One region of the Thalassotalea coralli genome, then DNA from elsewhere that is predicted to be linked to it. Evidence: predicted binding sites of a transcription regulator. Region 1 holds the regulator's gene; each other region holds the start of a gene.
The links. The regulator sigma-54, encoded in region 1, starts transcription at its own class of promoters, with help from an activator protein. The targets are predictions, from matches to a motif close to GTTGGCACGNNNNTNGNNT.

Region 2: the regulator sigma-54 is predicted to act here: its motif matches at 2,645-2,663, upstream of ACOB80_RS02405 (CmpA/NrtA family ABC transporter substrate-binding protein).
Region 3: the regulator sigma-54 is predicted to act here: its motif matches at 3,501-3,519, upstream of ACOB80_RS18430 (PEP-CTERM sorting domain-containing protein).
Region 4: the regulator sigma-54 is predicted to act here: its motif matches at 4,067-4,085, upstream of ACOB80_RS08605 (TorF family putative porin).

What each region holds. Positions count from the first base shown of each region.
Region 1 is NZ_JBVVBK010000007.1:287,254-295,133, forward strand. Features, by position in the region: gene rapZ (RNase adapter RapZ) at 1-757, opposite strand, end outside; gene ptsN (PTS IIA-like nitrogen regulatory protein PtsN) at 773-1,228, opposite strand; gene hpf (ribosome hibernation promoting factor) at 1,240-1,527, opposite strand; gene ACOB80_RS17900 (RNA polymerase factor sigma-54) at 1,552-3,051, opposite strand; gene lptB (LPS export ABC transporter ATP-binding protein) at 3,112-3,840, opposite strand; gene lptA (lipopolysaccharide transport periplasmic protein LptA) at 3,837-4,361, opposite strand; gene lptC (LPS export ABC transporter periplasmic protein LptC) at 4,327-4,893, opposite strand; gene kdsC (3-deoxy-manno-octulosonate-8-phosphatase KdsC) at 4,890-5,438, opposite strand; gene ACOB80_RS17925 (KpsF/GutQ family sugar-phosphate isomerase) at 5,438-6,403, opposite strand; gene ACOB80_RS17930 (calcium/sodium antiporter) at 6,464-7,441, opposite strand; gene ACOB80_RS17935 (ATP-binding cassette domain-containing protein) at 7,791-7,880, shown strand, end outside.
Region 2 is NZ_JBVVBK010000001.1:550,023-557,902, forward strand. Features, by position in the region: gene ACOB80_RS02390 (hypothetical protein) at 5-586, shown strand; gene ACOB80_RS02395 (ANTAR domain-containing response regulator) at 826-1,410, shown strand; gene ACOB80_RS02400 (CmpA/NrtA family ABC transporter substrate-binding protein) at 1,407-2,525, shown strand; gene ACOB80_RS02405 (CmpA/NrtA family ABC transporter substrate-binding protein) at 2,921-4,363, shown strand; gene ACOB80_RS02410 (ABC transporter permease) at 4,453-5,403, shown strand; gene ACOB80_RS02415 (ABC transporter ATP-binding protein) at 5,443-6,318, shown strand; gene ACOB80_RS02420 (alginate export family protein) at 6,390-7,526, shown strand.
Region 3 is NZ_JBVVBK010000008.1:38,146-46,025, reverse strand. Features, by position in the region: gene prsT (XrtA/PEP-CTERM system TPR-repeat protein PrsT) at 1-722, shown strand, start outside; gene prsT (XrtA/PEP-CTERM system TPR-repeat protein PrsT) at 735-3,413, shown strand; gene ACOB80_RS18430 (PEP-CTERM sorting domain-containing protein) at 3,570-4,463, shown strand; gene ACOB80_RS18425 (FHA domain-containing protein) at 5,009-5,974, opposite strand; gene ACOB80_RS18420 (S1 family peptidase) at 5,965-7,218, opposite strand; gene ACOB80_RS18415 (MmcQ/YjbR family DNA-binding protein) at 7,430-7,747, opposite strand.
Region 4 is NZ_JBVVBK010000003.1:67,938-75,817, reverse strand. Features, by position in the region: gene aroB (3-dehydroquinate synthase) at 1-679, shown strand, start outside; gene ACOB80_RS08620 (SPOR domain-containing protein) at 703-2,109, shown strand; gene ACOB80_RS08615 (Dam family site-specific DNA-(adenine-N6)-methyltransferase) at 2,176-3,006, shown strand; gene ACOB80_RS08610 (DUF2970 domain-containing protein) at 3,021-3,212, opposite strand; gene ACOB80_RS08605 (TorF family putative porin) at 3,344-4,012, opposite strand; gene rpe (ribulose-phosphate 3-epimerase) at 4,294-4,968, shown strand; gene trpS (tryptophan--tRNA ligase) at 4,987-5,991, shown strand; gene ACOB80_RS08590 (hypothetical protein) at 6,060-7,121, opposite strand; gene ACOB80_RS08585 (ThiF family adenylyltransferase) at 7,160-7,880, opposite strand, start outside.

The DNA.
Region 1 (7,880 bases):
TGTGTTTTCCGCCAGTACAGCCAATAGCAATAGTAATATAGCTGCGGTTATTGCGCTCTAGGTGAGGTAACCAGGTCATCATAAAGCTGTTAATTTGCCAAACAAATTTAGTGACAATTGGCTGGCTTGCAAGAAAGTCGATTACAGGTTGATCTAGTCCGGTATAAGGCTTTAAGTCTTTTTCCCAAAATGGGTTAGGTAAGAAGCGAGCGTCGAAAACAAAGTCAGCGTCTTTCGGCACACCATGTTTAAACCCAAAAGATTCAAATACCACTACCATATTGCCAGTGGTTTTACCCAAAATACGTTCACGAATAAGATCAGCAAGCTGGTGAGGGGTTAACTGGCTAGTATTAATGTATAAGTTAGCGCGTGATGAAATAGGCTCTAATAGCTTTTTCTCAAGAGAAATTGCCTGATCTAACGCGATGTTTTGCTTGATAAGCGGATGCAAACGTCTGGTTTCACTAAAGCGTTTTATCAGGTCGTTATCGTCAGCGTCTAAGTAAACAATACTTAATTCTACTGCGCTTGGTAAGTAGTCGATAATTTCAGAAACATCAGACGGGTCATCAGGTAAATTTCGAACATCCAAACTCACCGCAACGGTTTCGTAATCATTGATTACCGTATGCGTAAGTGCTGGTAGCAAGTTAACAGGAATGTTATCAACACAGTAATATCCTAAATCTTCAAGTACACGAAGGGCTACTGTCTTGCCCGAGCCAGAACGTCCGCTGACGATGGTGAGTTTCATGTTGTAATTCCGTTTTTATTGTTCGGCTTGTGTTATAAATTGAAAGAGTGCTTTATCGCTGTCACATTTTCGCACTTGTTTGACGACTTTTTTATTACCAAATAATTTTGCGATACTTTGTAATGTTGAAAGGTGTTCCTGACATTGCTGCTCGGGAACAAATAAGGCGACAAAAATATCAACAGGGCGGTTATCTATCGCGTCAAATTCAATAGGGTGTTCAGTTGTTGCTACCACTAACATCACTTTTTCACTATCAGCTAACCGGCCATGAGGAATGGCAATACCGTTGCCGATACCCGTTGAGCCCATTTTTTCACGCTGCATTAAACTTTCAAGTAAGGTGTAGGTATTCATTTCAACTGCATTTTCTGCAGCTTTTTCACAAATGATTTCTAGGATTCTTTTTTTACTAGTAGCAGGAACTGCACATAAAGTGCAGTTCTCTGTCATGATGTCGGATATTTTCATTGAAGTTGAAACTAGTGTTGGCTTATTTTGCCTTTATATTTGAGGATTTGTTTATCGAGTTTGTTCACTAAAGAATCAATAGAAGCATACATGTCTTCATTCTGTGCTTTGGCGTGAACTTCGGTACCGTTTAAATGAACAGTTGCTTCCGCAATTTGGTTGAGCTTCTCTACGGTAAGTACTACATAGACATTGTTGATGTGATCAAAATGTCGCTCAAGCTTTGCAAACTTTTTATTAACGCTATCGCGCATAGGTTCAGTGATTTCTACATGGTGTCCAGCAAGATTAATTTGCATAAGCTCTCATCCTTCTTTCAAGGTTTACAGTAAACTTTTACGCTGATTAGACGGTGGAATGCCTAGAGACTCTCTATATTTGGCTATGGTCCGTCTTGCAACGTTTATGCCCTGCTCAGCTAACAACTCAGCCATTTTACTATCGCTCAGTGGTTTCGCTGGCACTTCTGCTGCGACCAGCTTTTTAATTAAAGCTCTGATCGCAGTGGAAGAACACTCTCCGCCATTTTCCGTACTCACATGGCTAGAGAAGAAATATTTTAGTTCAAATATCCCGCGTGGGGTGTGCATGTATTTTTGTGTGGTTACACGTGAAATCGTAGATTCATGCATATCTACAGCTTCGGCAATGTCGTTAAGAACCATTGGGCGCATAGCTTCTGGGCCATGCTCAAAGAACCCTTGTTGGCGCTGAACAATGCAGTTACTTACTTTTAATAGTGTATCGTTACGGCTTTCTAAGCTCTTGATAAACCATTTGGCTTCTTGCAAATTAGAACGAATAAATTGGCTATCGTTAGAATTTTTCATCGAACGCGCCATAGAAGCATATTGTTGGTTTACTGAAAGGCGAGGCGCAGTATCTGGATTTAGTTCAACCACCCAACGACCATTTTTCTTTTCAACAGATACATCAGGAATAATGTATTGCTCTTCTTGTTTGATCACTGAGTCGCCCGGTCTAGGATCTAGTGACTGGATCAAACGAATAATTTCGCGTAATTGGTCTTCTTTCAAGCGTGTCTTACGCATGATGGTGCGATAGTCACGGTTACCTAGTAAGTCAATGTGCTCGCCAATGATTAGCTTGGCTTCTTCTAGCCAAGGCGTATCTTTATCAAATTGGTTTAATTGAATAATTAGACACTCAGGAATAGAGCGGGCACCGACACCAACTGGATCGAATACGTTGATGCGCTTAAGCACAGCTTCTACTTCATCCAATTCAACATCTTCTAAGCCAAGAGATTCTAAAATATCTTCGGTGGTTACCGTTAAATAACCGGCATCGTCAATAGCGTCGATAATTGCCATTGCGATGGCTTCGTCGGTCTCAGTAAATGGTGTTAATTCCATTTGCCAGCGAAGGTGATCTTGAATGGAGTCTGTGGTTTCACCTTGATAAACAAAATCTTCTGAAGGAGCAGCGGCACCTGTATTTGATACGCCTGCACTGAAACTTTCATCCCAAGTGGTGTCTATATTCAGCTCTTCTGGAATATCAGACTTATCCATTGCTTCTGTTGTGCTGATTTCATCAATGGTTGGCGAGGCGTCTTCAGAGCCATCATTCGCCGTAGGCGTTTCCGTTGTTTCAGAAAAAGCTTGTTCTAAATTATCAGGCTGAGATTCTTGGTTAGCGGAAGCTGCTTCGTCAACTTCTAATAAAGGATTGCTTTCAAGCGCTTCTTGAATTTCTTGTTGTAGATCCAACGTTGACAGCTGCAACAATTTTATCGCTTGTTGCAACTGAGGTGTCATAGTCAGTTGTTGTCCAATACGGAGTTGAAGACTAGGGCGCATTTATCTAATTCTTATCCTTTCCAAGGTTATTGGTTTTGTTTTTTTAACAGCTTATCACAACTATAACGTGAATTGCTCTCCAAGATATACATCTCGTACCTGTTGATTCGCTAAAATTTGATCTGCATTCCCTTGAGCGATTAATTCTCCATGACTGACGATATAAGCATGTTCACACACATCGAGGGTTTCACGTACATTGTGGTCAGTAATTAGAATACCAATTCCCTTGTTCTTTAAGTGTAGAATAATTTTCTTAATATCACCGACAGAAATTGGGTCTACGCCAGCAAAGGGTTCATCTAGCAATATAAATTTAGGATCAGCCGCTAACGCACGAGCAATTTCTACGCGACGACGCTCACCGCCAGATAGGCTCATGCCTGTGTTTTCGGTAATGTGACCGATATTAAATTCTTCAACTAAGTGTTCGAGTTTTTCTTCTCGCTCGATAGCGTTCAGATCTTTACGTGTTTCTAAGATAGCCATAATGTTCTGATAAACAGTTAGCTTTCTAAAAATCGAGGCTTCTTGTGGCAGATAGCCAATGCCTCGACGCGCGCGCTCATGCATAGGCAATAGTGTAAGGTCTTCACCATCTAAGGTGATCTTGCCTTTGTCATTGTTAACAAGGCCAACAATCATGTAAAAGGACGTGGTTTTGCCAGCGCCGTTAGGGCCAAGTAAACCAACAATTTGCCCGGCTTCAACAGATAAGCCAACGTTTTTTACAACTTGGCGGCCTTTATATGATTTAGCTAGATTGCTAGCACTTAACACTGCACTCATTTTTTAAGCTTTTCCAGTTGTTTCGGCTGAAGAGTGGTTTGTACTCGTTCGTTGTCTTTACTATCTGCAAGCACTTGCTCAGTTAGAAGGTTATAGGTAATCACGCTACTTTTTACCATGCTTCCTGCTTGCCTTAATTCTGCATTACCCGAAATGACTATAGTATTTTTTGCCGGCTCGTAAGTAATCTCATTGGCTTGTAAATAAATAGGCGTACCATCTTCTAAAATTTGCTCGAAGGTTGCTGGAGACCCTTTTGCGATATAGGTTTTTGGCTCTGAATCTGGATTTGATAACACTTGAACGAGATCTGCTTTTATTTTTAAGCTGCCTTGTGTAATGACGACATTGTCGATGTAGCTAAATATTTTATTTTTTAGATCGCCAGCAGAACGCGATGCGTCAACGTGTATTTTTTGCTTAAGGTCGTCATCGGCAGCAAAGCCGTTTACTGAAAAAGTCGCACAAAGAATGACTGCCAGTAACCTATTGCGCTTGTTTGAAATAATTCGTTTTATCATGTTTCGTCAACGTTATTTGTTTAGTATTTAAATCGACGATAAGTCCTGCGCCATACATCACAAAATCGGCGCCCTTAAGTTCGATATTCTGTTTGGAACTAATGATGTTGGTACTGAGATCCAGTTCCAAGTCAGTTCCGTGTATTTCTTTAATTATACTGTCTTCGTCGGTAGCTACCAACAAAACATCTTGTTCTAGCTGTACGCGATGATTACCAAATAATGTGCCTTCTTTAGCACTTATTTCCCAAGGCTTGTCACCACTTTTTGGGAACAGAGTATATTTAGGTAGCTCAAAATATGTGACTGCAAGCTCGCTGTAATGTTCCATTTTTAGTGCATCTATCTTATAAGATAACTTGCCACTTTGAGCGAACGCTTTACTGCTTAATTGCTCTGCAACGAAGTCCGGGTTCATCGCATAGTCTTCATTATTTGCTTGTTCTAGGTCTTTTTCAAACCATTCAAAAACGCCGTAAATGGTTACAGCGCAGATGAAAAAGAGTAAAGAAAGAACGTGAGTGCGTGTCATATACTAGCGCCGGTGGCTTGTGATAACGTATTTTGGCTTTGCATCATAATATCACAGGCTTCACGTACGGCACCAAATCCACCTCTATTTGTCGTTACATAATGTGCTATTTTCAAAATAGCGGGATGGGCGTCATTAACTGCGATACTTAAACCAACATAATCCATACAAGCAAAGTCTGGCATATCGTCACCAATATAGGCAACGTGTTCTGGCGCTAAACCTTCTGCCGCTAATAACTCTTTTAGAACGGGTAATTTGTCTTCTTTACCTTGAATAATGTGTTTAACATTAAGTGCTGTCATGCGGGTATTGACAATATTTGAATTTCGGCCGGTTATCACGGCTAAATCAACGCCACTTGCTGCTAACGCTTTTACGCCATAACCATCCTTCGTGTGGAAAGCTTTTAGCTCTTCACCGTCGTTACCTAGATATATTCTACCGTCGGAAAAAACGCCATCTATGTCACAAACAAAGAGCTTTATCTGAGAAAATTTCTGATAAACACTATCGTCAATACTGCCATAAAGTGTTGTATTCATTACATTACCCCTGACTTTAACAAGTCATGCATATTCATAGCACCAATCGGGTAGCCTTGGTTATCTACGACAATAAGGCCGTTTATTTTCTTATCTTCCATAATTTTCAACGCTTCAGCTGCTAGCATTTCAGGTGAAGCTGTTGTTGGGTTTTTGGTCATCACTGACTCAATAACATCTTGATGTATATCTGTTTTATCGTCAAGTACGCGACGTAAGTCACCATCAGTGAATAAACCAACGAGCTGATTTTCATCGTTAACAATGGCGGTCATGCCTAAACCTTTTTCGGACATTTCTACTAGGGCGTCTTTTACTAATACATCAAGCTTAACCACGGGTAAGCGGTTTCCTTTGTGCATGATGTCTTCTAAACGAAGTAAGAGCCTTTTACCTAAACTGCCACCTGGGTGCGAAAGCGCAAAATCGTCGGCAGTAAAACCACGTGTTTCTAATAGTGCGACTGCTAGTGCATCACCCATTACTAAGGTTGCGGTAGTGCTTGAGGTTGGTGCTAAGCCTAATGGGCAGGCTTCTTGTGATACTTTCACACAGATATGGACATCGCTTAATTTAGCTAAAGTCGACTCTTCATTGCCTGACATGCCTATCATTTTGGCACCAATGCGCTTTATCACGGGGATAATCGATAATAACTCGCCAGTTTCACCAGAATTAGAAATAGCTAAAACAATGTCATCTTCGGTAATCATGCCTAAATCACCGTGGCTTGCTTCGCCAGGGTGGACAAAAAATGCTGGTGTTCCGGTGCTCGCTAATGTTGCAGCGATTTTGCCACCGACATGGCCTGATTTACCCATGCCGATAACGATGACTCGTCCTTTAGTCGCTAAAATTAATTCGCATGCCGTTTCAAAGTTATCGTTGATATGCTCGTTTAGCTCATCGATTGCTTGTTTTTCAATTTCAATAACTTGTTTGGCAAGTGCTTTAAATTTGGACATAGTTAACTCAATTTCCGTTTGGCTTTAAAAAAACCGAATCATACATTCAACTGTAAAATCTTACAGTTGACTAAATAATAGTAGCTGGTAAGCAATAAAGCTTACTAAAAGTAAGGCACCCTTAGCTCGAGTGATTCTGAAATTGCCTAACTTGCGACCAAAACACAAGATAAATAGAAGAAGGGTGACACCGACCATATAAGGTGCGTCTCTTACTGCTGCATTAGCGTCGATTTCGCCTGGGGCGATCATGCCTGCAAGTGACAATACCGCTAAAATATTAAATATGTTGGAGCCAATGATATTGCCTAAGGCAAGATCATCTTCTTTTTTCACAATACTCATTATGCTTGCTGCGAGCTCAGGTAAGCTAGTACCAATGGCGATAACAGTTAAGCCGATAACCAGATCACTGACGCCAAAAGCTCGAGCGATAAATTCGGCTGAGCTTACTAAATAGCTGGCACTCATTGGCAATAGCACCATGCCTACTGCTAACCAAAACAGCGCCCAAGAAGTCGGTAGGGCGTCTGGTACTTCTTGTTCAGCTTCAATGATCATGGCATCGTCCATAGGCTTATTTTTGGCGCGTTTTAATGTGATCATGAGTAAAGAAATAATGTAGATAAAAAAGCCAGCAAATAGGATGTAGCCTTCGGTTGCTGAAAAGTGTTTGTCTAATAGCATCCAATAGGCGAGTAAAGTTATTGCAAGAACAAGCGGTAACTCACGTTTGATGGTAGAAGAAGAAACAGACAAGGGGTGCATTAACGCTGTAATGCCTAAAACTAAGGCGATATTAGTGATATTGGAGCCAATCGCATTACCAATCGCGGTGTCAGGTTTACCGTCTAAGGATGCCGTTGCAGCGATCATCATTTCAGGTGCAGAAGAACCCATAGCGACTATAGTCAATCCGATAATCATTGGGCTAACACCAAAATTACGCGCGAGTGAAGAAGCGCCAACGACAAACTTGTCCGCACTCCAAACAAGGGTAACTAAAGAAATTAACAGTATAAAAATTTGCAATAACATTTACGACTCCAAAATATGTCGGCAAATTGTCGCTGGTTGTAGGCAAAAAAAAAAGAGCTTTTGCTCAAAATAGTGTAAAAAGGCCAGAATTTCGTCTTAGATTGGCATTTTTTCATCAATTTACCTGCTAATGAAAGATAGTCAACCAAAGCTAGGTCTGCTATTCATCTGTTTATTAGTGGGGGCAAATGAACGAAAATTCCACGAATATTACAAATTCTTACGTTTATAAACGAATTATTACTAATTTTAGACAGATTAGATTGTTAATTTCAGATGAAGTATTTGTTGCGCTAGGTTAGAATTAGCGCCACTTCGTAAAACAGAAGACAAACTTAGAACAGGCTCTATGTCAGATATTTTAGTAGACATTAAAAATATGACCTTTAAACGCGAGCAGCGTGTTATTTACGATAACATCAGCTTGCAAATTCCAAAA
Region 2 (7,880 bases), on a different contig from region 1:
TATAATGAAATATATAGCGTTACTTTCTTTGCTGCTGGCAAGCTTGTCTTTTACCGCAAACGCTGGCGATGAGTTTGGCGAAAAAGTAAATTGTCGAAGCACTACCTCTCAATTACCAATTTATGCAGGTTGGGCTTATTGTACTCCTCCTGGGGCCAATTTCCCTATTTCACAATATGTATCACCAACGCCACAGTCAGTAGTGTTTATTCATCAATACTCTGAGGGAAGCTTTCGTAGCTGTTTGGCAAGCGTGCCATTTTCACATTATTCAAATGTGACAACTACTCAGTGTGACTATAAGCCTGTCTCTTCTATTTCTGCGAGTCCACATGAGTTTTGGGAAACATATGTTCGTGTATCTGGTAAAGATTATGACGGTAATGTAGTAAAAACAGAGTTATGGATCGATGGTGTTAAAAAGCCAAACAGAACCGCAACAAGCAATTACACCATGGTTAATAGTACGGTACCTTTCACCGTTAAAGTTAAGGTAACTGACAACGATGGTTATACGCATACATCAACGAAAACGGTAACACCAAGAAACGTTGGTCCAATTATGTGTGGAAACGTTCCATGTTGATACGCTAATTAGTGCGATATTGAAATAACGTAATTGAAGCGGAACTGAATTGGGTTCCGCTTTTTTACTTTTGAGTGCGCTAAAATGGGGCAAAGTTATTTAAGTTTTGTCTTGTTATCAGAACGGTATTTCTCTAACTTTCTGAAAAATAATACATAAAGTTAGTTGGTCTGTATTTTGTATCTAGGTTTGTTAAACAACTGTTGGCGGTTAGCTAGCCTGATGTAAGGACCCCAAATTTGCTGCAAGTACTGTTAATTGAAGATGACCAAGATAAAGCAAATGCCTTTATCGACGTGTTAGACAATACCAACTATGTGATTAAACACATTAGTAAATCTTCCATCCCTTTGTTAGTTGTCGTTGAACGTATGCAACCTGATGTGATTATTATGGATATCGAAGCGCCAGATAGAGATGTATTAGATAGCCTTAATATCATTTCTGTAGATAACCCAAAGCCCATCGTGATGTTCTCTGAACAAGGCGATACGGAAATGATTAACCAATTAATAAAGTCAGGGGTTAGCGCATACATGGTAGGAGATGTCGCTATTAATCGAGTGCGTTCTATTCTAGACACTGCTATCGCACGGTTTAGTGAATACCAACAATTAAAGCAAGAGCTAGCTAAAACCAAAGAAAAGCTCACCCATCAAAAAACAATTGAACAAGCTAAGATTTGGTTGATGCAAACCAAAGGGCTCTCGGAAAAAGACGCATACCATAGCATTCGAAAAATGGCGATGGACAATGGCCAGAAGTTAGAAGATGTCGCTAAGAACATCTTGTCTTTAGCGCAAATGCTGGAGGCGAGCTCATGAATCAATCGAAAGTAAGCTCGTTAACGGAGATTAATATCGGCTTTATGCCGTTAATCGACTGTGCCCCTATTGTCATCGCTCAGGAAAAGGGGTTCTTTGAACATTTTAACCTCAGTGTTTCACTTAAAAAGCAAAGCTCTTGGGCGACAATGCGGGATAAGTTACACGCTGGTGTTCTTGATGGTGCCCAGTTTCTTGCTCCTATGCCTATTGCTAGTACTTTGGGTTTAGGGTGCGCACCAGTGGAAGTGATAGCTCCATTGATTCTCAGTCAAAACGGTAATGGCATCACGTTATCCACGGCATTGTATGAAGAAATAAAGTTTGTTAATCAACTAAAAAGCCTCGATATTCCGCTTAGTGCCGCGCTATTAAAAGGCGTTATCAACCACCGGAAAAGGCTGGGGAAAAAGCTAGTATTTGCCACCGTATACCCATATAGCTGTCATTACTATCAGTTAACTTCTTGGTTTTTACAGAATAATATTGCTTTAGAAGATATCGACATAAAAGTGATCCCGCCCTCGAATATGGTAGATGCCCTAGCTTGTGAAGACATTGATGGTTTTTGTGTCGGCGGTCCTTGGAATGCAAAAGCGGTGCGAGATGGTATTGGGGTAACAGTGCTTACTTCTTGCGATATTTGGCCAGATATGCCGGAAAAAGTGCTAGCGATTAAGCGTCAATGGAATGATGAAAATCAAGACGCGACTCTAGACTTAGTTGCCGCCTTATACCAAGCATGTCAATGGCTTGAAAGTGTCGCGAATCGTTTTGAAGCTGCGCGCATTCTTGCTCAACATCATTATTTGGATTTGCCTCTTTCTGTTATTGCACCGTCTTTAATTGGTAGTTGTTTAATACGCCAAGGGGAGTCGCCTAGAGATGTGCCTAAATACAATCGATTTTCGAGCACTGGCGCAGACAATATTAATAAACCGGAGTTATTTCACGGTGAATGGTTGTTAAACCAAATGCGTCAGCATAAGCACATAGCATCTGACACAGATATTGAGCAGGTAATAAAGCAGGTCTATCGACAAGATATTTTTGAACAAGCCATGCTAAACCAACAAATGCAGCATCAGGTACGCCAACATGAAAGGCTCGAGTAAGCACTGTTTTAGCGCTTTAATGCGCTAAATTGATGCAAGCCTAACTAGTTGTAATAGTTGAATAAAATTCAACTATCGATAAGAGCTTGTAATTGTAAGGAAAATATAAAAAATGCCTATTTGGCACTGAACTTGTTTAATAAGAACAAGTAAACCAGTTCATGTAAACAGATAAAAGCTGTGTTAGCGAGTGAGTGTGACTTAATTCACATTAAACTGCTCAGGTATCAAGCAAAGAGTGCAAAGCGTACCAACTAACACGAATGAATTTACCCTTTTGGGTATAAGCTGCTAATTAAACTGCAATGGCGTAGTAACAATTAGTTTGGCATCGAAGCTCACGAGACGACTGACAATTTTCAGCTCGCCGTGGGCTTTTTTTATGGAGAAAACTTATGTTATTTAACACATTAAAAAACAGTAAAAGACTCTGCCAAAACTTAGCGTCTTCCTTGGCAGTTGCAAAGCGATTTACTGCACAAGTTGCGTTAGTTGGTACGTGCATAACGTCGTTGTCACTATCGGTAGCTTCTGCTGAGCCTGTAAAGTTAGGTTATCCGGAAAAAGAAGAACTTACTTTTGGCTTTATTAAGCTGACTGATATGGCGCCAATAGCTATAGCCTATGAAAAAGGCTTTTTCGAAGATGAAGGCTTGTATGTCACTATCGAAGCGCAAGCGAATTGGAAAGTACTCTTAGATGGTGTCATCGATGGTCGTTTAGATGGTGCGCACATGTTGGCAGGGCAGCCTATTGCTGCGTCTATTGGCTATGGCACAAAGGCAGAAATAATCACGCCTTTTTCAATGGATTTAAATGGTAATGGTATCACGGTTTCCAATGACGTTTGGAAACAAATGAAGCCACATATTCCAAAGCGTGCGGACGGAAAGCCTCAACACCCCATTAAAGCCGATGCTTTGAAGCCTGTTGTCGAGAGTTTTAAAGCAAAAGGAAAGCCTTTTAATATGGGCATGGTGTTTCCAGTGTCTACCCATAACTACGAATTACGTTATTGGTTAGCTGCGGGCGGAATTAAGCCTGGCTTTTACGCGCCACATAAAGGTGATACCTCTGGTCAAATAGACGCAGATGCTTTGTTATCAGTTACTCCACCACCACAAATGCCAGCGACCTTAGAAGCTGGCACTATTTATGGATATTGTGTTGGTGAGCCTTGGAATCAGCAAGCGGTATTTAAAGGTATCGGTGTTCCTGTGGTGACCGACTACGAAATCTGGAAGAACAACCCTGAAAAAGTGTTTGGAATTACTAAGCAATTTGCTGAAAAGTATCCTAATACCACTATTCGTTTAACGAGAGCCCTTATTCGTGCAGCAAAATGGTTAGATGAGAACGACAACGCTAATCGTCCTGAAGCGGTAAAAATACTGTCTCAATCTAATTATGTCGGTGCCGATTACGAGGTCATTGCTAATTCGATGACAGGTACTTTTGAATATGAAAAAGGCGATAAGCGATCAGTACCTGACTTTAACGTTTTCTTCCGCCATAACGCTACATACCCTTACTACTCTGACGCTGTTTGGTACTTAACACAAATGCGTCGTTGGGGGCAGATCAGCGATGATAAGCCTGACAGTTGGTACTTTGATATCGCCAAAAAAGTCTATCGCCCAGATATTTATATGGCTGCTATCAACTCGCTAGTTGCGGAAAAACTGCTAACGCCTTCAGACGTGAGTGGCTTGGGTGAAGAGGACGGCTTTAGATCGCCTCAAACCCACTTTATTGATGGCATAGTTTTCGATGGTACGAAACCAAATGAATACATCAACAAGTTCGCCATCGGCCTAAAAGCAGGCGAAAAAATTTAACTAATCACGAACAGAATACGTAAACGATTTTTGGAGTAATCATGACCACATTTACAAGCAAACTGTTTAATCTAGAAAATGGCAAAAGCATGGGGAGCCGGCTGAAAACATCGATTTCATCTTTTGGTTACCAACTTATTTTGCCTGCCATTGGTATTTTGAGTTTCTTAGTTTTGTGGTCGATTGCTGCCAGCAGTATCGATACTTCATTAGGGAAGTTTCCTGGGCCTTCTGCCGTTGCAACACAAGTGGTTAACTTGTATCAGGAGCACAATGCAGAGCGAGAAAAAGCTCAGGCTTTTTATCAACGCCAAGAGGCACGTAATCAAAAACGCATGGCGTTAGATCCTACTTATCAGCCAAAAATTAGAGCTTATACCGGTAAAGAAACCTTTGTTGATCAGATTAATACTAGTTTGATTACCGTGTTGTCGGGCTTCTTTTTAGCGGCACTAATAGCCATTCCATTAGGGATAGCGATTGGTTTGAGTAAAGGATTAAATACTGCGATTAACCCGATTATCCAAATATTCAAACCTGTTTCGCCTTTGGCGTGGTTGCCTTTGGTCACTATGGTGGTGAGTGCACTTTATATTTCACCTGATCCGATAGTAGCTAAGTCTTTTATCAACTCTATGGTGACTGTGACCTTATGTTGTCTGTGGCCTATGGTGATAAATACTTCTGTTGGTGTGTCAGCGATCAATCAAGACTGGGTCAATGTCAGCCAAGTGCTACGACTACCGAGTTTAACTCATGTGCGAAAAATTGTGTTACCTGCTTCTATCCCAGCGATATTTACGGGAATGCGTATGTCATTGGGCATTGCGTGGATGGTGTTAATTGCCGCGGAGATGCTGGCTCAAAATCCTGGTCTTGGAAAGTTTGTTTGGGACGAGTTTCAAAATGGTAGTTCACAATCGCTAAGCCGAATTATGACTGCTGTTTTCGTTATTGGTTTTATCGGCTTTTTGCTAGACCGCATCATGCTGCAAATTCAACGTGTTGTCTCTTGGGACAAATCTAGCGCTCAGCGATAAATGGCAACGAAACAGTAAAGAAACAAGCGAGAATCATTCATGAGTTTTTTATTAGAAATTAGTCATATTGACATGGTGTTTCCAACACCTAAAGGTCGATTTAAAGCACTTGATAATGTAGATCTTAAGATCAAAAAAGGGGAGTTTATTTCTCTTATTGGTCATTCAGGTTGTGGTAAATCAACGGTACTCAATGTTGTCGCAGGCTTACACCAAGCAACCAGTGGTGGTGTTTTGCTAAATAATAAGGAAGTTACTGAACCTGGGCCTGAACGCGCAGTGGTTTTTCAAAACCATTCGTTATTGCCTTGGTTAACAGCGTACCAGAATGTCGAGTTAGCGGTTAAACAAGTGTTCAAAAAGAAAATGCAGCCAAAAGAAATGCAGGATTGGATTGAGCATAACCTTAAACTTGTGCATATGGATCATGCTATGCATAAGCGACCAGATGAAATTTCAGGTGGTATGAAACAGCGAGTTGGCATTGCTAGAGCCTTAGCAATGCAGCCGGAAGTTTTGTTAATGGATGAGCCATTTGGTGCACTGGATGCTTTGACTCGCGCTCATATGCAAGACTCATTGATGGAGATCCAAGACGAGCTAAATAATACCGTCATTATGATCACTCATGACGTTGATGAGGCGGTGTTGCTGTCAGATAGAATTGTCATGATGACCAATGGCCCAGAAGCCACAATAGGTGAAATTCTAGACGTGAATCTGCCTAGACCAAGGGATCGTTTAGCTCTAGCTCAAGACCCAGAATACAATCGTTTACGTTCTTCTGTTCTCACGTTTTTATATGAAAAGCAACGCAAGGTCGAAACTATTTCGGCCTCAGATAAAGACAATAAAAACAGCAAGGCTAAAGCAAAGCAAAGTGGCTCTGACCAACAAAATACAGAAGTAGCTTAATGCTTTAGTAAAACTTGAAACAGAAAGGAATAATAATGAAACGCAAATTTACCAAAAGCTTATTGGCACTAATGGCTACCACGACAACTTGCGCTGTGGCTTCAGAAGATAAAAGCAGTGCAACGTTAGACTTTCGTCTTCGATACGAAACGGTAGATCAAGATAACGCGAAAAAAGATGCGAATGCGTTAACACTTCGTACCCTGTTAACGTTTAAAACTACAAGCTATAACAACTTTAGTGGTGTCGTTGAGTTTGAAGACTCGCGTGTTGTAGCGGGTATTGATGATTATAACGACACGAATGGTAACGGCGGTGATTACTCGGTTATTGCCGACCCTGAAACGACTGAATTAGATCAAGGATATGTGCAATATAAGCGAGATGGTTTTGTCGCCAAACTTGGCCGACAAGTTATTACCTTAGATAACCATAGGTTTGTTGGTCATGTTGGCTGGCGTCAAGACAAGCAAACATTTGATGCCGCAAGTTTTTCTTATCAAGCTTCTAAGGCGTTTTCTGTGAATTACGCTTACTTGAGCAAGCGCAATAGAATTTTTGGCCAAGAAAAAGATATAGATTCAAAGGATCATTTGTTTAATGCCGCGTATAAAACAGAATTTGGTAAGCTAACTGCGTATGGCTATCTGCTGGAAGTTGATAACGATACGAGTAATTCTCTAGATACTTTTGGAATTCGCTTTGCTGGAAAAAAAGACAAACTTAGTTATAGCGCAGAATATGCCATGCAAGAATCTAAAACTACTGCAGACAGTTATGACGCCGATTATTTAATGGCAGAGCTTGGGTATAGCTTGGGTAAAGTGACTGCTAAAGCGGGTATCGAAATCTTAGGAAGTGACAATGGCCAGTATGGCTTTTCAACACCGTTAGCCACACTTCATAAATTTAATGGTTGGTCTGATCAATTTCTTACAACACCTAAGCAGGGGTTAAGTGATATATACATTTCCTTTTCAGGCAAGGTAATGTCGGGTAAGTGGGCAGTTACTTATCATGATTTTTCAACAGATGAAAACAGTGTTGAGGTAGATGATTTAGGTAGTGAGCTAAACCTTTCTTACGGTCGAAAATTTGCTAAAACATATTCTGCCGGATTTAAGTATGCAGCTTACTCCGCTGGCGATGAAGCAGCAGCTAAAGTTGATACCGATAAACTTTGGTTATGGGTGAGTGCGAAATTCTAGACTTTACACTTTCTCTTTATTTTTTATCAGCACCAAACTAGTTAGCGCTTTGCGCTATTATGATGCAATAGCGAGGACTAAGCGCTGTTGGATGTTGTGTTTAGATATTAATTATTAATAAAAACAAATATATGTGATTTCTGGAAGGTTTGGCACTTAACTTGTATTAATAAGTATCAAATAGATAGAAATAAAAATTTAAACAATTAGGTACAAACCTCAGTCTGCAATGGCGTAGAGAACAAGGTTTTGCAAAGAAGCTCACAAGTGGCCGGTTTAGTTCGGCGCACTGTGGGCTTTTTTTGTGCCAAATAAAAATTCGTATGCCTTATATAGGTTTTGAGCAAAGAGAGG
Region 3 (7,880 bases), on a different contig from region 1:
AGCTCTTGCTTGACGCACGCGATGTCGACCAGGCAAGGCTACTATATCGTCAATTAGATAAATCTACGATTTCGTCAGAAATAAAAGCTGGCATTGAGGGGCGCATCGCCTTTTTAGATGAGGATTTTGATAAAGCCGTAGAGTTGCTAACTACTTTTTACAAGTTTAAACCTAATAGTCAAACAGCAGTATTGATTGGTATTGCCCAACAACGTCTTGGAGATACAGAAAGTGCAGTTGCGTCGATAGAGCAACATTTATCTGAGAATCCAAAAGATGTATCGGCTAAAAATGTGTTAGCCAGTTTGTACCTTGAATCTGATGTGGAAAAAGCATATCGACAATATCAAGAGCTGGTAGAGCTACAACCTAATAACTTTGTTGTGCTAAATAACTTAGCTTGGTTAGCGGCTGAAAAAAACGATTTAGAAAGTGCCTTACAATATGTTGAAAGGGCTTATGAATTAAGGCCTCAGATACCAAATGTCGTCGATACGTACGCTAAGGTATTGCTAAAACTAGACAGAAAAAGAGAAGCGTTAGTAAAAGCTAAAGAAGCGCAAACACTGACAAAAGGTCGTGATATCGATATTGGCTTAAACTATGTTGAAGTATTGTTGGCAAATAGTAGAAATAACGAAGCTAAAAAAGTGCTTTCTACTATTGTACCGGTAAGCAAAGAGCAACTTGCTAGAAAAGACAAATTGAGCCAAGCGTTATAAAGGAAATTAACCATGAATTTATTTAAAAAATCTCTACCAGTCGCCATGATAGTAGCGGCTATTGGTTTAAGTGGATGTAGTGAAGATTTGTCTGTTGAACAACAAATTTCTCAGGCTCAACAACTTGTCGAGCAAAATGAACTTGGCGAAGCTCTCATTGCGCTAAAGAATACAATTCAGACCAATCCTGAAAACCCCGAAGCTCGATTACAGCTAGGGTTGGTGTATTTAAAGCTTGGCCAATATGAAAATGCTGAAAAAGAATTAGAGCGTGCGCGAAATCTTAATGTTCAAAGCGAACTATTAACGCCTGCATTAGCTAGAGTGCATTTTAAACTGGACAATGTACAAACCGTCAAAGCATTGATTGATAACGCTGGCAATCTATCAGATAGCTTGTATCAAGAAACCTTATATTATGGTGTATTAAGCGCTCTAGATAACAACAGCAAGCGTCAAGCTGAAGATTACGCTAAAGAATCTAAAACGATTGATATGAATAACTTCTATTCTCTGCTAAGTATGGCTTGGATAGCTTATAGCGATGAAGAATATGGTACCGCTTTAGAGTTGATTTCGTCAGCGCAAGAGTTACAACCTGAAAATTTAGAAGGCTTGCGCTTAAAAGGGCTTATATATCAGCGTCAAGGCCAGCATCAACTAGCGGTAGAACAATTTAAAACGCTTGCGGATACTAACCCTTATGATAATGGCAACAAACTCGCGTTGGTTTACAGCTATATTATGAATGACCAGCATGAGCAAGCGCAGCAGATTCTGACACCATTGCTAACGAAATTCCCTAAAGAGCCTAATGCTAATTACTATCAGTCGCTGTATTACTTTACTCAGAATAATCATGAAGCCGCTAAGGAATATGCTGAAAATACCTTAAATGTAAGCAAGAATCATAATGCCGCAAGAGTCATTGCGGGTATTAGCGCTTACTATGTAAATAATCTTGAACAGGCGTATAGCCACCTCACGCCAATTGTGGATGAATTGTCACCTGATAGCCCAGTTTTACAGTTATTTACTCTGATCCAAGTAGATCTTGGTTACGACGAAAAGTTACTGTCGTCTGTGTCCGATACTAAATCGTTAAATCGAAATGACTCTAAGTTGCTACTTACCAATTTCAAGAAGATGCTTGATGAAGGTAAGTATGAAGAGTCGATGAAGCTATTGGGTAAAGTTGATGAGCTTGCACTATCTGACGCTGACAGTCTCGCGAACCGAGGAAAAATGAAATTAACGCTTGGATTAACCAGTGCAATCGACGACTTAGAGCAGGCCAATTTAATCGACGTAAATAACAACGATAATCAACTGGTGCTAGTTTACGCACTAATGCAACAGGGTGATGCAGAGCGTGCATTGAAAAACCTAAAAGCTTGGCAAGAAAAAAATCCAGAGTCCGTATCAGCACTTAATTTGGAAGCGATCGTATTAAATGATCTTGGCCGCAAACAAGAAGCAGAGCAAGTGTTTAAAAAGGTGCTAGAGATCAATGACTATAATCCCGCATCTTTAGTTTTCTTTGCCGAAGAAGCGTATCTGAAAAACGATTTCAACACCGCAGAGCGTCATTTAAAGCACTTGTTAGAAGATAAGCCCAATCATATCATTGCCATTAATAAATTAGCTAAGGTCTACGTTGCTGCTGGCCAAGAAGACAAAGCTAAAGAATTAATGCAGAGCTATAACGACAAAGAGCCTAACAATCCAATCTATAACATGATGTACGCTCGCGCCCTTTTCGCGTCAAAACGTTATACGCAAGTAATAGAAATTCTTGAAGACCCACAACGGTCCTCGCTTCTTTCTGCGGGTCAGCATTACTATTTATTACTTGCTAATTCTTACAGAGAAACTGAGCAACCTGAAAAAGAAATTAGTACATTTGAAAACTGGTTCAAATCTGAGCCAGATAATGAGTTAGCTGCCCTTCGACTGATATATGCCTATAGAGAAAATCAGCAATTTCAAAAAGCCGTAGATGTTATAGATCTGAATGCTTCAACATTTAATAATTTATCATTTAAAACGCTGAAAACCGCTATTCAGACTCAAATGCTCGATTATCAAGGCGCTAAAGAAACGCTAGACACTTTAACAGTGCAGGAAAAGGCAACTACATTGGCAACTTTAGAGAAAGGCAGGTTGCTATTTGCAGAACAGCAATACGAAAAAGCTTTGCCTTTACTGATTGCTTTTTATCAACAAAACCCAACATCGCTCAGTGCAGGGCTAATTAGTGAAAGTTATTGGATGTTAGGCGACCAAGACAAAGCGACAGCATTTATTAAACAGCATCGCGCTAAACAGCCTACAGATAATCGTGCACTATTGTTGCTAGCTCAATACACAATGGAATCATCACCTAAGGAATCGATAGGCTATTATGAGACTTTGGTTACTTTAGCACCGAATAATACGCTCATTTTAAATAACTTAGCATATCTATATAGTACGCAGTCTGAATTAGATAAGGCACAAAAATACATAGATCAAGCGCTTAAGGTAGCGCCTAATACTGCGTTTATAGTGCATACCGCTGCAGAAATTGCTGAAAAAAGAGGAAATAATAAACAGGCGTTAGAGTTGTATCAAAAAGCCGCTACGCTTGCGCCCGAAAACAAAGAGTTTAAGGATGACGCTGAACGTGCTCAAAAACGAGTTAACGGCTAGTGAATTTAAGTGTCAGCTTTTTTTACATTGTAGTAGTTTAGATGATCGAGTTTGTGAAAAAATCATTTGATTACAGTCACTTAAAAAGTTGGCACGGACTTGGCATTGTATTAGGCAAGTTAGTCGAGCACGAATTATTTTGATAAGGATATAGGTATGAACTTTAAAACTAAATTAGCGGCAGGTGCAGCCTTATTAGCACTTACCTCTTTCGCAAACGCAGCTACTGTTAAATCACACATGCAATCTGGCGGTGGCTTTTTACTAGAAGATGATTCTGGTGAGTACTTAATTGACGTTAACCAAAATGGCATCTTAGATGTTGGTGACCGTTTACGTGGTATCATCGAATTCCCATTCATCACTTATGATGGTACACAACACGCTTTAGACGGCGTTCAAAACCAACACATTGGTGCGGTTTTCGAAACTGAAATTACAAGCAAAACTTTTGCTGGTATCCCTGGCTTATTCAACTTCACTTTTGGTCCATCTGCAGCATTTGAAGCAGATTACGGTGTTGGTGCAATGGCTGCATTTTACGTTGATGATGTAGACAACGTAAACATCAAGGGCGCTGATTGTGCTACTAAATTACAAGTATTAGCTGGTGGTGTTTGTGAGCAAACTATCACTGATGGTACTTTAGCGATGACAGCTGGTTTCACTGGCGTTGATGCTGACGAAGGTTGGGTTGCATTTGGTGCTCCAGAAAATGCAGCGGCTGGTGCATCTGTATTAGAGTCAAGTGCTTTAGGTAACTTTAACTACAACCTAAATGTTTTAGACAACTTCTTAGGTTTCGAGTTTAACCAAATCATGGCAAACCCATTTGCTGCAGCTGGTGCTGGCGTTGCTGATGGCCTAGTTGACTTATCTGGTTCAGGTACATTACTTGGTACAATCGATACAGAAGGTAACAGCGTGACTGGTTACGACTTCACTGATGATGCTGATATCGGTGGTAACCACGTACCAGAGCCTGCTTCAATCGCATTATTCGGTTTAGCTGCTTTAGGTTTAGCTGGCGTACGTCGCAGAAAAAGCTAATCACAAGATAAATTAATATCTTTAGAAAGGGTCAGCATGTGCTGACCCTTTTTGTTTTAGCTAGAGGAAGTATCTGCTGTAAATGAGGGCTGTTTGACTGCCTACACAAATCTACGTATATCTAAGTACAACGACCTTCCAAAATTCACTCCCTGTTAAACAAAAGCAAAGTTAAGAAAGCAATCGCTCTCTCTGCTCTTAATTGTATTCCCATTGATTAAACTTTTTGCTAATTGTCCTAATTACAAAGCAATAGATAATTGACTTGGTTAATGAGTAATGCGAGGAGTATTTTAGGATGAAATTACTTAGGGCAACTTAAAGAGTCTCTTTACGTACTGTTATCTTTAAGCAGTGTTAATGAACAGCTGACAAGATCACTCTTTAGTGAAAAGCGCTGGGTAAATTTCTACAAGATCTACTAGAGAGATGGGAAATACTAATTCTAAGAGTGCTTTGAAGCTCATTAATAAGCCAACACATGTTAGCAACAAAAAAGGCAAAACACGGTTTGTGTTTTGCCTTTAAGGTGAGTTTATTTTTATTTATTTGTCGCTATCTTCAACTTGATTATCTATATCAGTAAACAAGGTGTCAGACTTTTCTAGAAAACGATCTACGTTACTCGATGGTGTCATTAAAAATGTAGGCGTTAACAAGGTTGAATCGAATGCTGGTTTAGCGGTAAATTCTGGTTGTTTGCTCATTTGAATCAGGTAGCTACCTCCAAAAAGTAAAACAACAAAACTAGCCGCTAAGGTGTTACGACGTTTACTTGTCATGTGGAAACCAACATATAAATTAAGCCAAAACATCATAAATGCCAGCGCAATTGGAATTACTGTCACTAACATCGCTATGTTGTTATCACTTGCGGTATTAAAATTGACGAGAGTTTCGACAAAATCACTGCCCCAAGTAATATTGTAAAATAGGAAACAAACACCTATTTGTGCCCATACCCTAGCGTCATGTTTGGTTAGGTGAGAAACCAGAGCCACGCCCAAGGGCCATAAAGCAAACATTAAGGTAATACTAAATGTTGGAACGAGTAACTGAGTAAAATTAACTTCTTTGCCATTGTTTAGGAAGAATATCCATCCTGTTAATAGCGCAAAAATCAGCACGTTAGTTATCAGCGTGAAAGGATTTTTTACACTATTAATTAAACTTTCAAAAGGGCTTAACTCAATCGTATCTGCGACAGGGTGGTTGGGGAAAAGCAAGCGAATCTGGCTTTGACCCATTCGAATGACATCACCCGAGTTAACAATGTGCTTATCAGCTGTTTGCTTGCCTTCATCTAAAAACGTGCCGTTTACAGACTGGTGGTCGGTAATTTGCCATGATTCCCCGTTAAAGCTTATGGTTAAATGCTCACCACAAATATGGGGGTCTGACAAGATCATGTCATTTTCAAAACTACGACCTATGTTGATTTCACGTTGGTTATATTTGTGGCGACTGAGAACTTTTCTACCGCGGCTTATTTCTTCTATTATTAATTCCATCTGTTCGATTCCATAAACTGCTTGGTAAAGGCTTGAGCACTTTCTTTTGTAACACCTGCTAGGGTGAAGTGGCTAAGTAAGGCTTGTTCATGATGATCGAGTGAAACACCAATATAAAGCGCATCATAAAGGCCGGGAAAGTCTTTATAGCCTCGAATGCATAAGATTGCTTTGCCGTTCATTTTATCCTGCTCTGACATAACAATGTCGTCTTGGCAGTTATATTCGGTAACGTCATCTTTGCCTGCTTTGTTTCCTGGCATTGCACGGCTAATTTGACGCTGAATCAAACGATAAAATTTGATATCGCCAAGCTCTTTAGCCTGCATATAACGAAATTCCATTTCAACGCTACCGGTGTAAAACTTACTCGAAATATAAACGTCTTCTTGTAATGAACAGTTGGCAACAGCGACTAGCATTAATGCGTCTTGCTTATCAGCGTTCGAATCACCCCAGCAGCGAATAAATGGAACATCAACGATAGGCACCATAACGTTGCCCAGTTGCTTCAACTGCCATTCACTAGATAATAAAGTTGATACCAGCTTTTGTTGATGTTGTGATAGCTGTTCGCTCATTTGTTGGTTAATAGTTTGATTTCCATTACCGTGATAGTTAGCAATGAGTTTTTGGAGTTTATCGTGAGGGATCAAGAATCCTATCTGATTACCTGAAGTTGCTACGTTAATGCCAACTACTTTAGTGTCTTTACTAACAACAGGGCCACCGCTCATGCCTGAGTTTACTGAGCCAGTGAAGTGAATTCGGTCGTTAAAAGATTCTTTTTTTAAACCGTTATAAGTACCAGGAACCACTATCATACCTAGGTCGTGTGGATTGCCTAACGAAAACAGTTCCTCACCTTTTTCCGGTACTCTGTCTGAAATTTCAAAGTAAGGCATAGCGCTATCTACAGAGCGCTTTACCAAAGCAAGGTCATTAACGACATCGATACTTTCTAGGCTTAGATCACCTTTCTTACCGTTATCATCAAGGTAGATAATGCGGTATTTTTCAGGGTGACGAGCAAAACTCGAAATAACGTGATAATTAGTGGCGATCAAACCATCAGCCGAAACTTGAAATGCTGAGCCTATTGAAGACTTTTCACCACTGGCTTGGTCAATAATTTGAATTTGATACAAAGACGGAGCAAGCTGTTTAAAAATAGCTTCCGCTTGTTCTGTTGCACTTAAGGTAAAGCTTACCGCTACCAATAAAGTACAAATAAATGCTTTCATGTGACTTCCTTCGAGAGAACTACTACACAGAATAAAATCGTCATTAATACATTGTGACACTAAATAGCGCTTTTTGTCTGTGGCTTGGCCGAATGTATTGTAACAAAGCTTAACCTATCTTTTTTTCAAAGTCAGTCAATTACATAGACCTAATCTACTTTAAATTTGAATACTTGTTTTAATTGGTAAGGTTGAAGTGGTCAATTGAAGTTTACAAATGCACTAATATAGCCTGTTGGTCTTTCTTACTCATTTTACTCACGACTAAATTAAATGAATTATCTATCAATCGTTTTATTTCGTTTGTTGGTACAGAGCCATCAAAATAGATACTTATCCAGTGACGCTTATCCATATGATAGCCCGGTTTTATCGCGGAAAATATATCACGTAACATTTCTGACTCAGCGGGATCGCATTTTAGATTTAACATCATTAGGTCATTTCGCTCGCCGATAAGAGCAAACATTTTTTTATTAACCTTAAAAACGGGTACATCTTCAGTGAATGGAAAATCTAAGGTACTCATTGGTTTACTAAGAAGATATTCTTTAAGTTCTTGGAATGTCATCGCTTTTTGAATTTAAGTTTCGGTTGTCATATCGAGTATAGCTATCTGACTGATTACTTCAATGTATCGAGAAGCAAGCTTAAGGATTGAA
Region 4 (7,880 bases), on a different contig from region 1:
ACTATCACAAGTTGACTCTTCTGTTGGTGGAAAGACCGCGGTAAATCATCCTCTTGGTAAAAACATGATAGGTGCTTTTTACCAACCTAAGGCTGTATTGATTGATATTAATAGCTTGTCAACCTTGCCAGATAGAGAGTTCGCTGCTGGTGTTGCAGAAGTAATTAAATACGGCATTTTGGGCAAAGGCGAATTTTTTGACTGGTTAGAGCAAAATATTGACGCGATTAAGGCTAAGCAATCAGACGTATTGATCGAACTCATCGAAGTTTGTTGTCGATGCAAAGCTGACATTGTTTCTGCTGATGAGAAAGAAGCTGGCTTACGTGCTTTGTTAAACCTAGGACATACATTTGGTCACGCTATTGAAGCAGAGCAAGGCTATGGCGTTTGGCTTCATGGCGAAGCTGTTGCAGCTGGCATGGTGCTTGCAGCAAAGCTAGCAGTTCAAATGAATTTGTTAGAAGTGTCAGAACTTCGACGCATCGAAGCACTCATAAGTGCTTTTGATTTACCTACTGAAGCGCCAAGTGATATGGACCTTGCTTCGTTTGTAAAACACATGAGTCGAGACAAGAAAAATATTGGCGGTAAATTAAGATTTATCGTTCCTACCTCAATAGGTCGCTCAGAAATGCGTGACGACGTTACCGAGGACTTGCTTCAACAAATTCTGTAATTGTTAAATACAGAAGGTGAAACATGTCCGCTTTGGTAAACGAGAATACTGCTTCTTCAGTACAAAGCCCAGTTACTGCAATCAGCGCGTTAGCGCGCGTTGATTATATTCTTCGCTTTTCTAAGCATGCTGTGGTCTTAATAGATGAACAGCCTGAAGTTACTGCTGCTATCGGCACGCAATACCTTGCTAACCTTTCTGCTGAGCACAATGCTGCTTATTTAGCTATGTCGCCGCGTCTTGATGACGTTCAAGTTCGTTGCCGAATTGTCGAGCAGCTTTTTGGACATGTGCTGTTTGACCCTGAGCAATCGGTCGCTGTTAGTTTAGTTAACTTACTTAAGCAAAATAAGCTGCCTATTAGCGTAGTTATTGAGAATGCCGAGCTATTATCAATTCAGCTACTTAGTGAACTTACGCAGTTAGCTGAAATTGGACGAAAAGCTAAATACGCGATTGAAGTTGTTTTACTTGCCAAGCCAGAAGTAGGACAAAAAATGGCTTTACATCCTACCATTTTTAATAAAAAGCTCTCGATAGTTCGAGCGAGCAATGGCCAATTAGTAGCGCTTTCTGCGAAAATGTTTGGTCAGAAAAAGCATTGGTATAATCACCAAATAGCTAGAAATTGGCTTCTCTTTTTTGCCGTACTTATTTTAGGTGCGGTTGCTGCTATTTATAGTCTTTATAAAATGGAGTCCTTTACTTTTAGTCAGGTTGAACAAAAACCTTCAGACTTAGTGGTTGAGCAATCGAAAAGCACTAACGAAAACAGTGTAATTCAGCCTGAAAAAACTCAAGCGACAATATCTGAGCCGTTAGCTGAAGCCGAGTTTGTAGAGAGTTCACCAACTTTACCCAATGATGCCGCTAATGCAAAGCCACAGGATATTTTGCTGGCACTGTCAAACGTTGCTGGTAAAGTAGAAGATGTCGCTGAAACTACCACAGCCACTGAAGTATCAATAGCAACTAGCACTGATGTCAACCAGGCACTAAACCTTTCGTTAAATCTAGTGGAACAACAAGCTGATCCAGAACCCGAACAAACGGTTAGTATACAGCCAACACCTGTAGCTGATACAAAACCTGAAAGTGAAATAGAAGCAAAAGTATCGCCAGAAGAGCAAGGCTCAGGTATCGAATATCAAGGTGATGGCTTTGTGGTTCAGCTGGGTGCTTTTACTCAACAGCCAGTGCTTAATCAATTGAAAGCACAGATTAATTCAGTAGATACATTGCAATATCAACGATTAATGTATGGTAGCAAACAAACGGTTTTAACTAGTGCGGTTTTTGCTTCTCGTGATGAAGCGCAAGCGTTCATTGATGCATTGCCAACAGCTGGTTTAACCTCATCACCGTTCATTAAAACAACAGATGCAATAAAACAAGAAATCAAATCGATTCAAAGCTCCCAATCACAATAGAATCACGTTACAATTCGCCTTTCGGAGTGGTTTGGTGGCTAAATGCCAAAGAAGAAAGTAAATACAATGGCAACAAAAAAGCATCGTGCTTTTTTAAAATGGGCTGGTGGTAAGTACAGTCTGATTGAAGAAATTAATAAACTGTTGCCATCTGGTGAGCGTTTAGTCGAACCTTTTGTTGGTGCTGGATCAGTATTTTTGAATACTGATTATAAAGAATATGTGTTAAACGACATCAACAAAGACTTGATTAACCTTTATCAAACCATTCAACAGACGCCTGAAAAGTTTATTGCCGATGCGCGTAAACTGTTTTGTGATCAAAACAATCAAGCGGAAGCTTACTATGAGCTTAGAAAAGAATTTAATGCCACTGTCGATAAGTATTATCGCTCGCTTTTGTTTCTCTACTTAAATCGTCACGGATACAATGGTTTGTGTAGGTACAACCGCTCTGGTGGCTACAATGTGCCATTTGGTAAGTATAAAAAGCCCTATTTTCCTGAAGCCGAACTTGAATTTTTCTCTGAGAAATCACAAAAAGCGATTTTTATTTGTGAAGGTTATCGTCAAACGTTTGAACGAGTTCAAAATAACGATGTCGTCTATTGTGATCCTCCATACGTGCCACTGAGTAAAACAGCGAGTTTTACCAGTTATGCAGGTAATGGTTTTGGTCTAGATGAACAAGCCGACTTAGCCAATGCCGCCGAAGAAACGGTTAGCCGAGTGAAAGCAAGCGTACTGATCAGTAATCACGATACCATTTGGACGCGCAAGATTTACCAAGGTGCGGTAAAACGAAAGTCTATCAAGGTAGCTAGAACCATCAGTCAAAAAGCAACTCAGCGCAAAAAGGTCGGTGAATTACTCGCGCTTTATAAACCTAATAAATAGGAAAATATTGCCTTTTATCCTAGTACGGAAGAGACAATTAGCATTAGTAACGCGACAAATAAGACGACGCCAATAAAGCCAATTATAGCGAAGTGGACGAAATTACCCTGAGTAAAGTCTCGCTCTCGATTTTTAGCACTTTGTACACCTAAAAACGCCCAGCCAACACTTTTGATTGTATCGAGAATAGATTGTTTCTGCTCCATGAGTACGGCCTATTAATGAATCCTATACCACCTTAGCATATTAGATTAAAAAAGGGTAAAAACTGAACAGTTTCTACCCTTAGTACGTTATAAATTTTTGCTGTTGTAAGATTTAGTTTATAAATGTTCTTTTACAGGTTGAAGTCTAAGCTATAGCTAACATAAACCTTTAGATCACCTGCTGCGCCCGACAAGTCCGTTTGTGACGCACCTAATGTAAAGCCCTCATGACTAACACTAACACCATAGTCGATAGAATCTTCAGCTAACCAGTCGCCAGAATATGAGCCAAGGTGGAGAGCCATACTGGTTTTATCAGTTAAGGCAATTTCATAGTCGGCATAGCCATAAATAGTATCGCCAGCGTCGCCACCTTCACCGTCAGCTAATACAGCAACACCTAATGTTAGTGCATCAAAAGAGATTGAAGCGTAAACCTCGGAGAAATCAGCATCACCTGAGGTTTCATCTGGGTAGGCATAGTAAATAAAGCCAACATCGTAAGAAACACTTTCCGATATGCTACCAGTAAATCCACCGTAAAAATCTAGCTCGTATGTCATGCCGTCGGCCCAATCAGCGTTTGACGCCCATGTTCCGACATAAAAGCCACTGTCAGCACTAAAATCGATTCCGCCGGAAATAGCAGCGCTGCCATTGGTTTGTTCCAGACCACGCCATAAATAGTTACTGGTTGCTGCTACATTCGCTGTCCACTCACTTGCGCTTACACTAGGTGCTAGCATCATTGTTGATAGACTGAAAAAAAGTGCGTGTTTAAGGTTTAGTTTGTGTTTCATAGTTCTCTCATTTTTATAAAGGAAAGCTTTTGCTTTTTAGTTTTTCTTTGGACATTGCAATTTGGATGCCCACGGAATTAAAAATACTTTCTTTATAAAAAAACTAATCAAAACAAATGGTAATGTGGTTTTTGAAATGTAATGGTTGGCAGAGAGCATTCTGAATTGACCTAAGCTGGTGCAAAATTAATCTCGATGAGCGAAATATGTGCACGTAGTAAAGGTGATATATAATTGAATTTAGTATAAAGTAGCGCTGATTTTTTTAGAGGTAGCTGAGCATGTCTTCATATTTAATAGCACCATCCATTCTTTCTGCAGATTTCGCCCGTTTAGGCGAAGATGTTGAAAAAGTGCTTAAAGCGGGTGCTGATGTCGTCCATTTTGATGTAATGGATAATCACTTTGTACCTAATTTAACTTTTGGCCCTATGGTATGTCAGTCGCTAAGAGATTATGGGATCACAGCACCGATTGATGTGCATTTAATGGTCAAGCCTGTTGATAGCTTAGTACCTGCTTTTGCTAAAGCGGGTGCAGATATTATCACTTTTCATCCAGAGGCAAGCGACCATATAGATCGCACATTACAACTGATTAAAGATAGCGGTTGTAAAGCAGGTTTAGTGCTTAACCCTGCAACTCCTGTACATATATTAGATTACGTCATGGATAAATTAGATGTAATTTTACTGATGTCGGTCAACCCGGGGTTTGGCGGACAGAGTTTTATTCCGACTACGCTACAAAAGCTACGTGACGTTCGCCAGAAAATTGATGAAAGCGGCTTTGATATTCGACTTGAAGTCGATGGTGGTGTTAAAGCTAGTAATATTGCAGAAATAGCCGAAGCAGGTGCTGATATGTTTGTTGCGGGCTCAGCGATTTTTTCTCAACCAGATTACAAAGTTGCTATTGATGAAATGCGTCAACAATTAGCAAGTGTTAAGAAATAACGAATTAGGTAAACAATAATGACAAAACCAATTGTATTGAGTGGCTGCCAGCCATCTGGTGAGCTTACTATAGGTAACTACTTAGGTGCGTTAAAACAATGGGTTAATATGCAACAGACCCATAATTGCTACTACATGTTAGTAGACCAGCACGCAATTACAGTTCGCCCAGAAGCTGAAGCTTTAAGGAAAGCGACGCTAGACGGTTTAGCGTTATATTTAGCTTGTGGTGTTGACCCAGAGCAAAGTACTATTTTTATCCAGTCTCATGTGCCTGAGCATGCGCAGCTTAGCTGGATACTAAATTGTTATACCCAAATGGGTGAACTTAATCGTATGACGCAGTACAAAGATAAAGCGCAAAAGTCTGAAGCGAATATGAACGCTGGATTGTTTACTTATCCAGTGTTAATGGCGGCAGATATTTTACTTTACGGTGCTAACGAAGTGCCTGTTGGTGACGATCAAAAGCAACATTTAGAATTAGCGCGTGATGTAGCGACTAGATTTAACAACTTATATGGCGAAATATTCGCAATTCCTGAGCCACATATTCCTGAGTTTGGTGCTCGTATCATGAGCCTTCAAGATCCATTGAAGAAAATGTCTAAGTCGGATACCAATGTAGGCAACTTTATCGGCTTATTGGAAGATCCGAAAAAAATTACCAAGAAAATTAAACGAGCAGTTACAGATTCCGACGAACAAGCGCGTATTTATTTTGATGTTGCTGAAAAGCCTGGGGTATCAAATTTACTTTCGTTACTTTCGTGTGCGACAGGTAAATCTGTTGAAAGTTTAGTACCAGACTATGAAGATAAGATGTACGGCCACTTGAAAGGTGATGTTGCTGAAGCTGTTGTCGAGATGTTAACGCCAATTCAAACGCGTTTTAACGAATACCGCAATGACCAAGCCTTTATGGATGAAGTTATGCGTAATGGCGCTGTGAAAGCCTCTGAGCAAGCATCTAAGATTCTAGATAAGGTTTACGATGCTGTTGGTTTTATTAAAAGACCTTAAGCCTCATACCAACATAAAAAAAGCAGCGTCGAGCTGCTTTTTTTATGTTTAGATTATTTTGCGAATTATTAACAATCGTTTGTCATAAAGGAGTCTGGCGTTCTTCTGAAACTGCGATGTTTAACGGGTTTGTTAAAGCCGAAACGCAAAAACATCAGCCCATAGTCGTTTTCACCCACAACTGATTTCATGTTTTCACCGACGGCGTCCATGGCAGGCTGAAGGTTATCTTCTATTTTTAAATGACCGAGAGAAAAAATACCTGGTGCCGCATACGGCTGAACAGCTAAGCCAAGTTGACTTGCTTTAAGCCAAAAGCGTTGGATAGCTCTTCCGCCATTAATCACATCTCGACGACTATTACCTGGAATTTTGATGAGGGCTAAGCCAGGTGATGTCGCAATGGGTAGCCAAACAGAGCGCAAACCTAACATGGATGCCGCACCAAACTTGTTGAATAGGTTCATGGTTTTCCATTTACGCATCATTTTAAAAAATGGCAAGGCTACGGCTTCAATAGCAAGTGTTGAAATAGGCATGCCTTCGAGTGGTTTTTCTTCATCAAATTTAATGGTAGAGAACAACTCTTGATGCAATATTTTGCTTTTAAAGCGAATAGATTCTGCTTGACGAATAATAGGCAATACTTGCTTGCGATTTGTTTTATCGTTAAAGAAGGCTGCACTACAATCTGCTATCTGTGTTGCTGAAGAAAGTTCTTCTAACAAGTTGTTTTCTATCGGGCCTTTAAATGGGAAGCGTCTGTCGGTGCATCTTTTGGGGATCTCATCGGCAAAAAGCTGATCTGCATTATCAACTACTTCTTGTTTCTCAAAAGATATCGTCGCTACATGGTGCGACATAGGGTCTGCATCTGGAAGTAAATCAACATTAGCGAGTAATCTAAGCGCTTTCGCTTGAATCACGATATTTTCGATGACCGTGCCTAAGGCTATATCTGATAGAACAAAGCGTTGGTCAGACGCTTTTCCTGAGCGTGTAGGGTCGATGGCTAAAACCAAATCGCCATTTTCTCTCCAACAGAAGGTGTGAGGCTGACTATTGTCTGCCGATGGCGCTAAGATAGCGGCCTTTAATAAGCTGTCTTTTTCAGTTTCTTGTAATATCAAAAGTTAACCTTTATACCTGTGTTCTAAATGCCGATGAACTAAATGCCCATTTGTTTTTTAGCAATAGAGTACATGATCTTTTGTAAAATATTATTCTTACCACCAGGCCGCCAGGTTTTTTTGTATTGGTTGGTGTAGGCGTCAAAGTGTAACCCCCAAGGAACATTGAGCACTTCGCCACGATTTAAGAAAATTTTCACCACTTGAGCGGCGGCTACACCTGCGGCTAACTGGCAGCCAATAAAAGTTGATGGGCCTTTTTTATTGGCTAAATCGAGTGTACTTGGGTCAACTAAGTATGCGCGTTGCAATGCGGCAGGAGTCAGTCCCAAGAAGAATTTTAAATACTGCTCGTTCTCAGTATGACCTTCCATACCAAAGTACTCTTCAAAGGTCATTTTTCCTGGTAAAAAGTTGAGGTAAGCGGTGCCCATGCCTATAGGCGCAGCCGTTGTTGCTGGAATGCCTTTCTCTGCACATTTACTAAAGACGAGTTTTCGCGCATCTATCGCAAAAAAGTCGAGTGAATCGACATAACAATCTACGCCTTCTAGAAAGTCGTCTATATTGTCGCTGTTAATGCCGTCGGGGTAGGTTTCAATTTCAAGCTCAGGGTTGATCTCTAACGCCATTTTTACCATGGTGTCGAGCTTCTTTTCACCATAAGTGGTAACGTTAGCACCTACTTGTCTATTGGTGTTTTCACAGCCAAATTCGTCGAAATCAGAGACTTTAAATTTGCCGATACCAATGCGAACA